Regions from separate parts of the Solibacillus ferritrahens genome, predicted to be linked through region 2. Evidence: riboswitches for the same ligand, from Rfam matches in the RefSeq annotation. Region 2 holds a riboswitch; each other region holds the start of a gene.

Region 1 (4,293 bases), on a different contig from region 2:
CAATTGCTGCTGGTACCGCTGCCCAAGGTACAAAGCCTGCTCCTAAAGGACTTAGCCCCACTACAACAAACACAATAGAATCCAAAAAACCTCCGACAATTCCACTATAGAACACACGCCACGCCATCGGTAATTTTAGACGTGTGTAAATTTCTGTATCGGCCGTTTCTGCCACTAAAAAAGATAGTGCAGATGCAGCTACAATAATTAACGTATCGCCTAATGAGAACGATACAGTTGCAGATAAAACTAATGCCAGTAAAATGAAGCCATATGTTTTTTTACGACCGTATTTATTTTGCACTAAGTCACGGAATATAAATGTCGCACCAATTAAGAATGAACCCATCGGTATAATAAACATGCCCAATTCAAGCGGTGCAAAACGTGCTGTTACAACGTTTGCCGTCACAATAGATACTAAATAAAATAAAATTCTTATCATAATACCTCTCCTGTTTCCTTCGAGTATAAGTACGTTTCCATCCCTTGTAATCGCAGCTTACATGCTGGGCAATCCCCGCATCCATCCGCAATAATGCCGTTATAACAAGTCAGTGTTTTCTCTCTAACATACTCAAATGCGCCAAGCTCATCGGCTAATGCCCATGTTTCAGCTTTATCAATCCACATGAGCGGTGTATGAATTACAAAGGGGCTATCCATTGATAAATTCAGTGTCACATTCAACGATTTTATAAATATATCGCGACAGTCCGGATAACCGCTAAAATCCGTTTCGCATACACCTGTGACAATATGCTTTGCGCCGATTTGGCTTGCCAACACACCCGCAAACGATAGAAACAGTAAATTTCGTCCCGGTACAAAGGTTGATGGCAATCCACCCTTTTCCCCTTCTTCCACTGGTATATCATCACGTGTTAAGGCATTTGGTGCAAGCTGATTCAGTAGCTCCATATTTAAAATATGGTGTCGTACATTCTGTTCTTCGGCAATCTTTTTAGCGCATTCAATTTCCAATGCATGCCGTTGTCCGTAATCAAATGTAACAACTTCCACTGCTTTAAAATTTTTTAATGCCCAAAACAGACATGTTGTACTATCCTGTCCGCCGCTAAATACGACGAGTGCTTTTTCGTCCTTCATCTTTTTGCTCCTTTTAAACGAAAAAACAGCACTAAGATTATGTGCTGTTTAATCTTAGTTTTTTATAGAGGGTCGCTAATAACCTCTTTCACCTGCAAGGTATATTTAATTTTTAACGGTTGTCGATTTTTTCTGGATATAAATCATGGTTCATTAAACGGTAGTTGGCAATTTCCTCATATTTTGTGCCAGGACGACCGTAATTGCACCAAGGATCAATTGAAATGCCTCCCCGCGGCGTAAATTTACCCCATACTTCTATGTAGCGCGGGTCTAACAGCTTGATTAAATCATTCATAATAATATTCACGCAGTCTTCATGGAAATCGCCATGATTACGGAAACTAAATAAATATAATTTTAACGACTTACTCTCCACGATTTTCTGATCCGGAATATACGAAATATACATCGTCGCAAAGTCCGGCTGCTGTGTAATCGGACAAAGACTCGTAAACTCTGGACAATTGAATTTCACAAAATAATCGCGGCCAACATGCATATTATCAACAGACTCCAACACTTCTGGTGCATATTCAAAAGCATATTTCACATTTTGATTTCCTAATAACGTTAAATCCTCTAAACCATCTTTTTCGTGTCTACTAGACATGAAAAACCCCTCCTTCGTTCATACCAAAGTATTCCAAGGAGGGGTTAAGCGTATCATCATCAATAAAAAACTATCGGATGCAATAAAAAAAGCCACATCCGATATGGACATGGCATAATATGCATGTATCCATAGTTTTTTATAGAGGGTATCAGCTATGAACCTCTCCTGAACAACTCAGGTATTTTAATCTTTTCTCATTCTATTAGAAATAAAGTCCATTGTAAAGAAATAATTGAAAATATGGTACCTATACCCCTACACAATTGACTTTTCAAATATAAATACCGATACAGCCATATCCTCTTCCACCTTTATATCCGAAAATAAATGAAGCAGCTTTGATTCGACGAGCTCCTCCAATCCTTCAGGAACCTGTTGCTTATAAATTTCCTGAATCATTTGGGTTCTCGCATTGTGGATAACCTTTTTTCCTTCTTCTGATTGAATAATAAATTTTTCAGTAGGTGTCAGAATGCCGTACATCGTTGTGACAGCCATATTCTCCACGAAATGCGTATAAATTCTATCCGGTCCTTTTCCATATAGCTCTTTACGTACTTTTCGTACGATTTCATTAAAAATGGTTTCCTTCTTCCCCATTTGTACACACCCCCTAGTTTATTCAAACTATACAATATAACTTTAAAAAAAATAAACCCTTCTCTCTCCAACTTGTTCTTTTAAAACAAAATAGTATAATAAAAGAAATAAATGGAATTCCAATAATTATTTGTTGGGGTGCTATTTACATTTTATAAAATGGATTGATTCGTTAGTAGGTATTGCTAATTTATTACTCCACTACAAGGTCTTTTTAAAAGACGTCTTGTGGTGGAGTTTTTTGTATTTTAAAGGGGGTTATAAAAGGATGTCATGGGTTGTTCTTCATTTTATCGGGATTATTTCATATGCAGCAACGGGAGCATTTGTCGCTCTTGAAGCGAGATTTTCATTTATAGGTGTATTTGCTTTAGGTTTTATTACAGCTTTTGGAGGAGGGCTGATTCGAAATGTAATTATAGGGATTCCTGCTACTGAACTGTGGGAGCAATCCACTATTTTAACAGTGTTCATAACATTAATCATCATCGTGTTAATTCCACTAAAATGGACTGACCATTGGAGAAGATGGGGAATGTTTTTCGATTCAATTGGTCTTGCTTCTTTTGCCCTTCAAGGTGCCATGCTAGCAAGTGAAGTTTATTCCAATGATTTAGATGTGATGATTTTGGCCGCCCTATTTACAGGAGTAGGCGGCGGGGTAATGCGGGATGTGATTGCTGGTAGAAAACCGCTTGCATTGAAGGAAGAAATTCATGCGATATTAACTATTTTATGTGCCATCTCTATTTGGCTTGGCTTGAGCTCCCCTCTCGCACTCACACTAATCGTTCTGGTTGTAGTTGCAATACGTTTGTCAGCAATTCACTACAATTGGAGACTTCCTCTGCCGTGTCATTATGAAGAAAATAGGAAAATATAGCTTTACTTATAGCGGAGCGTGAAATAAACGTTACAAACTTATTTATTTCCCTCCCTGTTAAATCAAAATTAAAAAACTTGATAAATCAAATGAAAGCTAGTAAACTATTCAAGTGCTCGTTTTATTACACAACAATATAGTAATATAGTACTGTATAACCTCAAGGATACGGCTTGAGGGTCTCTACCAGGAACCTTAAAATCCTGATTACAGAAAATGATTAATCTCATTTTTTGTAATCAGGATTTTTTTATTTTCTAAATTTTTCATCAGAAAGGATGTATAGCAGATTATGAATTTCAAAGTTATTATACTCGCATTATCAACTGTTGCTGTAGGTTTGGTTGAATTAATCGTTGGCGGTATTCTTCCAATTATTGCAACGGATTTGAATATTTCAATAAGCTCGGCCGGGCAGCTAATTACGGTATTTGCCCTTATTTATGCGATTGCCGGTCCAGTGCTATTAGTTTTAACGAGTAAGGTCGAACGGAAAAAGTTATACCTTATTTCGTTGTTTATATTTTTCATCAGTAATATCATGACTTATTTCAGTACGGACTTCACCTTTATGATGTTTGCCCGTGTTTTAAGTGCCATGAGTACATCACTGATCACTGTGCTCTCTTTAATAATCGCTGCAAAAGTTGTTGCACCGACACATCGAGCAAAGGCGCTAGGTCTTATTTATATGGGTATTAGTTCGTCGCTTGTATTAGGTGTACCACTTGGAATTTTAATTTCCGATTATTTCGGTTGGCGTGTTATTTTCCTAGGGATTGCCATATTATCGATAGGCTCTTTTATCCTGATTTCTATTTATTTAGAGCGCATTCCTGGTGAAATGGCCGTTCCACTTTCACAACAATTAAAGGCAGTTACCAGCTCCAAAATTGGTACGGCCCATCTTGCCACGATGTTTATGCTGGCAGGACATTATACAATATATGCGTACTTCACTCCATTTTTGGAAACAGAGCTTAATCTGAGTTCAAGCTGGATCAGTCTTTGTTATCTATTATTCGGGATTGCTGCAGTGAGTGGTGGCGCATTTGGAGGCACACTTTCAGATAAGATTGGTGCC
Region 2 (4,293 bases):
CGATAAGTTTAATAATAAACGTAACGACAATCATTAAGGCTAAAATTCCCCAAGTCGTGGGCACCGTTGCAAGACCCATTGACTTTAATGCATTTGAGATTACTGAATCAATGCCTAGCCCCGACCAAAAATTACCGAATGTCGAAAAGATTGTTTCTGAATTTAATAGTGGAATATTTGGTCTCGTTACACCAGTATCGGAACTTAATCCCATAATACGAAGATTGATGGAATAAAGAGCGATCATCATTAAAATCCCTGCAAGCAGCGGATTAATTTTCCCTTTAGTGTGTAAAATTCCTGTCATACATCCAGCAATAAATCCAGCAACTGTTGCGACCAATGTTGCGAGTATAGGATTATAGCCAAGTACAATCATCATTGCTGCAGTACCTGCACCCGTTACAAAGCTTCCATCAACCGTTAAATCCGGAAAATCCAACACCCGGAACGTTAAATAAACACCAAGTGCCATAATTGCATAGATGATTCCTTGCTCTACCGACCCAAACAAAGCTGTAAACATTCTGAATCATCTCCTACTATAGTTTTTTCCATTACACCATGGCGAGCGTAAGAACACTCGCGACCACTAAAAAGAGGTTAAACGTTAATTCGCGCTGGGATCCCCTCAGACAACCAGCCTTGACCTCATTACGATGACTTTAGGCTGATCTTCCTTTTGGATACAAGCGCGAATATTTATTCCTGGCTATTGTTTACCAGCTTTCAAATTATTGAACTTCTGCTTCCCATTCAGGTTTAACTTCCAACCCTAAATTTTCTGCAGTCGCTTTATTAATGACTAATTTTAAGTTCGCTGGATATGCTGCCGGAATTTCGGAAGGAGATTTCCCTTCCAGTAAAATTTGAGCTGCCATTTGCCCCGCTTCATAACCGATATCATAGTAATTGAAACCGTATGCTGCCAATCCGCCACGTGCTACAGAATCCAACTCACCAACAATTAATGGTAGTTTATTTGCATTTGCCACATCGATAACTGATTCTAATGCATTTACAACTGTGTTATCTGTAATGATGTAATACGCTTCTACTTTACCTAATAATGATTCTGTTGCTTGTTTTACTTCCGCTGATGTTGAAGCAGATGCTTCTACAATTGTAATACCTTCTTTTGCTGCTAATTCTTTAGCAGTTGAAATTTGGGCTACAGAATTTTGCTCCCCTGCGTTATACACCATCCCTACATTTTTCACACCTAGTTCTTTTAAGAATGCCATTGTTTTCGGCATTGTTTCTGGGTGTAAATCAATTGTTCCGGTAACATTTGACCCTGGAGTTGCCATTGATTCGATTAATTCCGCACCTACCGCATCTGTTACCGATGTGAAAATGATTGGAATATCTGCAGTTGCACCTTTTGCCGCCTGTGCAGATGGTGTCGAGTTCGCAAAAATTAAGTCTACATTATCACTTACTAATTGTTGTGCAATTGTCATGTTTGCACTGTTATCTCCATTAGCTGATTTATCCACATACTCTGCTTTAATCCCTGCATCTTCAATCGCCTTTTTGAATCCTTCTTTTGCCGCATCTAATGATGGATGCTCTACGATTTGCGTTGTTCCAATTTTAAATGTTTTTGCTTCATCAGTTTGTGCAGTCTCTTTTGTTCTGTCACTTGCTGTAGCATTAATAGCAGTATCTTTCTCTTCTCCACCGCATGCTGCTAATAGTAAAAGAAGCCCAAATACTAAAAAGGAAAGCTTCGTTAATTTACGTGTCATCTATTTATCCCCCCATTATTCTCTGTCACTTTAAAGCGACGAACTTCATTTGGATGAAGTGTGAATTAAAATTATATTACCTCTTCATTTTCAGATAGTCAATAAGATTTAGAATGTTCAGAAATTAATATATATACTAGTAAATGCACTAATGTTAATTTCGTGCTTTAAACTGCTAAATCGCGTTTATTTCATTCAAAATTTTATTATTTGTCAATTTATTGAACAATGATGGAAAATTAGTTCTATAATTCTTTACTTTCGTTTTTAATATTGCTATGATTGCAGTTGCTTTGCGTGGTTCGTAACCATCCCACGTTAAAAAACTAGGAGGAATTTAATATGAAAGTAAAGTTTCTTGCAACAAGTGCAATTATTGCAGCATTATATATTGCAATTACAATGCTAGTTGCCCCGATTAGTTTTGGACAAGTACAGTTTCGTATTGCCGAAATATTTAATCATCTAATCGCCTTCAACCCCCGTTTTATGCTGGGTGTTGTATTGGGTGTATTTTTTTCAAATTTTCTTATGTCATCGGTTGGTCCAATTGACCTGATTTTTGGCGTGGGACATACTATTCTTACACTAGGAATTTTTATTTTCATTTGTAAGTTTGTAAAAAACATTTGGGCACGTTTAGTTATTAATACGACACTCTTTACGTTTACAATGTTTATCATTGCGGCACAGCTTAACCTAGTACTGGACTTTCCGTTTTGGGAGACATGGTTATTTGTAGCATTTGGGGAGTTTGTTGTTTTAGCTGTTGGTGCACCTATCATGTACACTTTAAATAAACGACTTGATTTCAAAAAATTGATCTAACATATATCGTTTCACCCACTGGTCATTAGCCGGTGGGTTTTTTGTTTAAGTTTTTTTAGAATTGTTTGACATTTTTATTTTCAGTGTTAGAATAAGCATATTCAAAATATTACATTACGGTAGCAGGTTGCGGGAGCGCGACCACCGTTTCAGTTGAGAAGAGTTTAGTTGAGTAAATTGTTGAATAAGAAGAGTAGCATTTTCCGTTTTGTGCAGAGAGCGTATGGTTGGTGAAAATACGTCAAAAGGTAAATGTGAATGGGCCTTATGAAAGCTGCCGGCATTAGTTGGCGGACGGTACCCTACCGTTATCAGGTTTAAGTGGAGGCTATTTTATAGCTTCAATCGAGGTGGCAACGCGGTGCAGATCGTCCTCAGCAAAAGTTTATTCTTTTGCTGGGGACTTTTTTTATTCCCAAAATTAAAAGGAGTGTGTCGAATGGTAATTCAACAACGTTTTCGTACATCAATGAAAAAAGTGAACGGTGATTTACTGACACCGATTTCCATTTTCCAACGTTTAAAGGGCCACCGAAAGTTTCTTTTGGAAAGCTCGTCCAAGTATGAAGGTGATGGACGCTATTCCTTCATCGGCGTCAATCCAAGAAAAACCTATAGTGGGATTGGACAGCAGCTTATCGATAAATCACATCTGTCCAATAGAGAGTACACATACGATGGTGAGCTTATTCAATTAATAAAACAGGTAATGCCGCGCATATCATCGCATACCGAATATCCGTTTACAGGCGGGGGTATTGGCTATATTCATGCCTTGCAAAAACCATTGCCTGAACTGCAGTTTCACGTTTACGATACACTCGTTATTTTTGATCATTTAACAGACGAGATTGCTGTTTTCCATACGAATATCGAAGCTGAGCAGGATGAGCCGAATATCGATGTAATGATTGAACAGTTGTTTACAAGCACAACACCTGCCGAAAAGTCGTATACCTTAAACGATGTCGAAAAAGAGCGAAATGGTCATTATGCCGCACGATTTACTGGAGATACCCTTTCGCTTTATCGAAAAATGCGGATTGATTATGCTGCACCTTATATGTATTATGTCGAATTTGATGATTGCACTGTACTTGGAACATCACAGGTAAACTTTATGCAAGTACGGGACGGATCTATTTCAGTTACAAACAAAGCATTGCCGATAGAGCCATTTAGTGTGGAAAATTCAGTGCAGAAATTGGCCACAACAACACAAGGCTCACTGAACCCAACGTTGCATGCGATTGATATTGTAAAGGAGCTTCTGCCGGCACAAGGCTATATCGGCTATATCGGCTTTAACGGGCAAGTCGATTTTACGACACCCGATAATACAATAACGATTCAGGGAAATGTTGCACATCTTCACACAGAAACGAGTGAGGATGTCCCATTCCACTCACTATTGAAAGGATGAGTATGTATGCCTTTACTTCCATATATTGAAAAAATCGAGCGAAAAGAACATTTAGTTTTTAAAGAGATGCAACAGGCTGCACAACTCATTTTTAATGAGCAGACACCAAAAGAGCAGATAGCTGCCTTTTTAACAGCGATGAGTATCAAAGGTGAAACAGCACATGAAGTTGCCGGGCTCGCTTCTGTCATGAAATCACATGCCGTTTCTGTCGATGCACCAGAAGGTATTTATATCGATAATTGTGGTACAGGTGGCGACGGTCTTCAAAGCTTCAATATTAGTACGACC
Region 3 (4,293 bases), on a different contig from region 2:
CTGCAAATATTAAAAAATAGAGTGAAATACATAAGGAGCTACAGGGCGAGATAATTAAAAAGAGTAATGACTTAGTTTTGAATACATAAGGAGGGGTATCAACATAGTATTTATGGGGAGGGATAGTAAATTATGTTTGGAATATCTGACCTCATTTCACTGATTATTTCTGCGTTTATTATATTACCTGCTGTTGTATTTCTTCGGGAAATGGGCTATATAATTATAAGTTGGCTATTTGGTGTACGCGAGCCAAGAATAACAATCGGGTCTGGACCAAGAATTATTAAACTTGGGATGGTCGATATTCGTAAATACTATCATGTGTATAGCTGGTTTTCGTATGATGAGTTAAAATATGAAAATAAGTTTGCCTATATTTGTATGTATTCAGGGCCTATTTTAATCAATCTCTTCTTTGGTCTTACAATCAATTTTTTAATCGCCAATGGATGGGCTGAAGAATACAAAACATTTTGGGATCGGTTTGTTTTTTATGCTTTTTATTATGTACTATTCGATGCAGTCCCAATGATTACGTTCAACGGAAAGCCCAATAATGGAATGATTATTTATCAAATGATTCGGTATGGGAAACGTATTGATTCAGCTAAAGAGCCCTTCCTCCCAGCGACTTCAGATGTGGAGAAAGAATATCAAGAGTACATGAAGGAATCTGAGGAAATTAAAAAACAACATAAAGAAGAAAAACCATAACTAAACTAATAATAGATGTTATATAAACTAGGTCCATGCAGGCCGTTTGTTATAAATTTTAAATAATCTATAGGAAAAATAGCTTGGTGGGTGCAGCACCGCATTAACCAAGCTCTTTTTTTCTTTTAATTCTATACGCCTCTTTTATTTCCCCAGATTAGGGTATGCAGTTGCGGTAATACCTTCACATTTTTTAATTCTGTATCCATCATAACTTTATGGATTAACCTTTGATAATTTTCCAATAAACGCTTAACCAATTCAGAATTATCCTTTGAATTAATATCATCATTTCCAACCTGAAGATAAAAATTGATACTCGGAAATTGAAGATGTACTTGTTTTGCATAAGCATAATCCTCTTGATTAAAGACCACAATTTTGAGAGAAATATGCTGATTGTTGTTTCTCTCTCTAAGTTTCTCAAAAATATATGAGAGCATAGAAAAGTCGGTCGTCATGCCAGAACTTGGGGGCTTAGGTGAAATGGTTAATTCATCAATTTGATACAACCAGTCTTGCCACTTGCTTCCCTGGGTCTCCACGCCAATCTTTATATGATTCTCTTTTAAAACTCTAACAACCGATTCCAGATTACGAAGAAGGGCTGGATTTCCCCCTGAAATTGTGACGAATGAAAAGCTGTTGCCTCCAAGGCGTTTTAACTCTGACCAAATCTCTTCTGCTGTCATTTGTACGATAAGATGTTTGCCACTACCATCCCATGTAAATGATGAGTCACACCAGGAACAAGAATAATCACACCCAGCTGTGCGTACAAACATTGTCTTCTGACCTACTACCATTCCTTCCCCTTGAATCGTCGGACCAAAAATCTCTATAACAGGAACTTTATTCAAATTCCATCCACTCCCTTCTCGCTTCAGCATAGCTTGTAGGAGTTTCATATAACTTAATAAATTCTACTCGTGCCCCATTAAATGTTTGTTCATCAAGCAAGGCTTCATTCATTTTTTCAAAGATCCAGACAACAATATTTTCTGCCGTCGTGTTCATCGGTGGTAGAGTCTCGTTTAAATAGTGATGATCTAAATATACCTCTATTTTTTGTTTCCAAATCTCCTTGATGTCACCAAAATCAAGCACGAGACCACGTTCATCTGGATAACCACTTAACCCTAAGACTGCACGATATGTATGACCATGTAGGTTTTTACATTTGCCCTCATAGTTATGTAAATGATGAGCCGCATCAAAGGTAAATTCTTTACTGATGAGAACACGTTTTGAATGATACTTTAATTGATTTCTTTGAATATCTTCATCGACTTTTTGTAGTTTCTCAACAATTCTAAAGTTAGACATTTAATAAGATTCCTCCCTGAAAATTTTCCCGACAACTTTCAAGAGAGGCCTTGTCATTCATCCTATTAAAACATATGTATAAATAAAAAAAAGCCACGTCCTTTATGGACATGGCAAGTTGTCATGTATCCATAGTTTTTTATAGAGGGTATAAGCTATGAACCTCTCCCGTTCAATTCCGGGTATTCTTTTATAAGAATATAATATACAAAGTATTAGAAAATTTCAAATTTATTATTTCACTAAAAATACCCAATGTCATTTTTACTCCATACTTTCTAATAATTTATCGTACTTAAGGTATTAGCTTATCTTTCTGTTATTCCCTTCAAAAGAAACCTATGGGAAAACAAAGCAATTTTTTTGTTGATACTTATTGTAAAACCCAGATGAAAAGTTAATATATTAAAAAAGATAGCCGAGACTATATGGTAAAAGCTATACTTTTTCAATCTTAATATTACTATTTTAAAAAAATTTTAATAAAATCATATGACTTTAATACAATTACCCCTCACTTTACTCGGGTGAAGACATTCTAATTTTAATGCATAAAGTTCTACTTTTTTATTAAATTCCTAGGCAGATAGATTTAACATATTTTTGAAGAAATGATACTAATTATCAATATTTTAAAATATTTAAAATTTTCAATATTCGAATTGATTCCCTTGTGATAAATTGGGAATATCATACTAGACTGAAAAGTATGACAATTAAGAGTGAAGGGGAAATGAGATTTGAATAATTTTAAATTTACGAAGTTCTTTAGTAGTATTCTAGCTATCGTTATGGTGCTGTCTTTATTGATGCCATTCTCGAGTGCAAATGCTGAAGAACTGAAATCATTCAAGCAGAATAGTCAAAGTGAAAGTATGATTCAACTAAAGGCGGCTATTGCTGAACAGCTAAGCTTGTCTAAGGATGGTCCAACTCTTCACGAAAGCTTACAAAGTGTATCTGGCAATCAGGATATTGCAGTCATTGTTCATTTATCTGAAAAGCCTGTTGCACTAGAGCAAGGGATGAGCCAAGTTAAAGGCAAAAAATTCTCCAATGCTAGAGCAAATGAAGTTCGTTCAAATGTAAAAGCTCAGCAAGCAAAAGTAAAAAAAGAGTTAGCTATTAAAAAAGTACAGATGACTCAAGGGTATACGTTTGATACAGTTTTAAACGGTTTCGCAGCAACTATTAAAGCAAATGATCTTCCGAAACTGCTTTCAGTAGACGGAATCACACTAATTGAGCCTGATGCAACGGTTTATGCATCAGAAGATCAAAACATGAAATCATCGGAGCTTATTAAAGAAGAAACATTAGAGGCTTATATGAATACAAGTAATTCCTTCCTTGGCATCGAACAGCTATGGAACGAAGGTATTGAAGGACAAGGAGTTAAAGTAGCAGTACTAGATACAGGTATTGATGCAGATCACCCGGAATTTGCCGGAATTTATAAAGGTGGTAAAAACTTTATTCCCCACTCATCAACTTACAATAAGCCTCGTGCAGATGACGATGCATCGGAAACATTACCTTCAGAGCGCCCAGCTGGGACACCTGAATTTAATGCAAATGGTAGCTCGTTCTATACTTCTCACGGTACACATGTTGCTGGGACAATTGCAGCAATCGGAGCTAACGAATTTGGCATCAAAGGAATTGCTCCAAAAATAGACCTTTATGCTTATCGAGTTCTTGGAGCATATGGTAGTGGCGCTACATCAGGTATTGTTAAAGCTATCGAAACTGCCGTTTTAGAAGAAATGGATATTATCAATCTTTCACTTGGCGGCGGAGCTAACTCTGAAACGGATGCTGGTTCATTTGCAATTAACAACGCAATGATAGCGGGAACAATCGGAGTCATTGCAACAGGTAACTCTGGTCCAAATCGTGGAACAATGGGAACACCAGCAACTGCTCGTCTAGGGATTGCTGTTGGTAACACAACAAATCCAGAAACAATGTATAACGGAGAAGTTAATATTACAATTGGTGATTACAACTTAACAAAACAGCTTCCATTAATGGGAACAACTTTTGGTAAAGATTTAGCAACACAGCTTCAAGGTGAATTCGACCTAGTTGCGATTCCTGGAAACGGAGAAGTAAAAGATTTTGAAGGAATTGATGTAGCTGGTAAAGTAGCATTAATATCTCGTGGCAATATTGCATTCGTTGATAAAATTGCAAATGCAAAGGCCAATGGTGCAATTGCAACAATTATTCATAACTTTGCCGGTGGAT

What was found. Region 2 has a riboswitch for preQ1 ahead of SNE38_RS05680 (QueT transporter family protein). Riboswitches for the same ligand answer to the same signal wherever they lie in the genome.
Region 1: linked by a shared signal. The riboswitch ahead of queF (preQ(1) synthase) and the one ahead of SNE38_RS05680 (QueT transporter family protein) in region 2 are both predicted to bind preQ1.
Region 3: linked by a shared signal. The riboswitch ahead of queD (6-carboxytetrahydropterin synthase QueD) and the one ahead of SNE38_RS05680 (QueT transporter family protein) in region 2 are both predicted to bind preQ1.

The regions. Positions count from the first base shown of each region.
Region 1 is NZ_JAXCLE010000016.1:66,506-70,798, reverse strand. Features, by position in the region: gene SNE38_RS14955 (VUT family protein) at 1-442, opposite strand, end outside; gene queC (7-cyano-7-deazaguanine synthase QueC) at 442-1,110, opposite strand; gene queF (preQ(1) synthase) at 1,223-1,723, opposite strand; PreQ1 riboswitch class I at 1,849-1,895, opposite strand; gene SNE38_RS14940 (DUF2294 domain-containing protein) at 1,982-2,326, opposite strand; gene SNE38_RS14935 (trimeric intracellular cation channel family protein) at 2,595-3,209, shown strand; purine riboswitch at 3,340-3,439, shown strand; gene SNE38_RS14930 (MFS transporter) at 3,502-4,293, shown strand, end outside.
Region 2 is NZ_JAXCLE010000004.1:77,001-81,293, reverse strand. Features, by position in the region: gene SNE38_RS05690 (ABC transporter permease) at 1-526, opposite strand, end outside; gene SNE38_RS05685 (ABC transporter substrate-binding protein) at 735-1,751, opposite strand; PreQ1 riboswitch class I at 2,043-2,087, shown strand; gene SNE38_RS05680 (QueT transporter family protein) at 2,094-2,579, shown strand; T-box leader at 2,751-2,958, shown strand; gene SNE38_RS05675 (metal ABC transporter ATP-binding protein) at 3,019-4,002, shown strand; gene trpD (anthranilate phosphoribosyltransferase) at 4,009-4,293, shown strand, end outside.
Region 3 is NZ_JAXCLE010000008.1:99,488-103,780, forward strand. Features, by position in the region: gene SNE38_RS09905 (hypothetical protein) at 133-717, shown strand; gene queE (7-carboxy-7-deazaguanine synthase QueE) at 849-1,577, opposite strand; gene queD (6-carboxytetrahydropterin synthase QueD) at 1,570-2,043, opposite strand; PreQ1 riboswitch class I at 2,169-2,215, opposite strand; gene SNE38_RS09920 (S8 family serine peptidase) at 2,784-4,293, shown strand, end outside.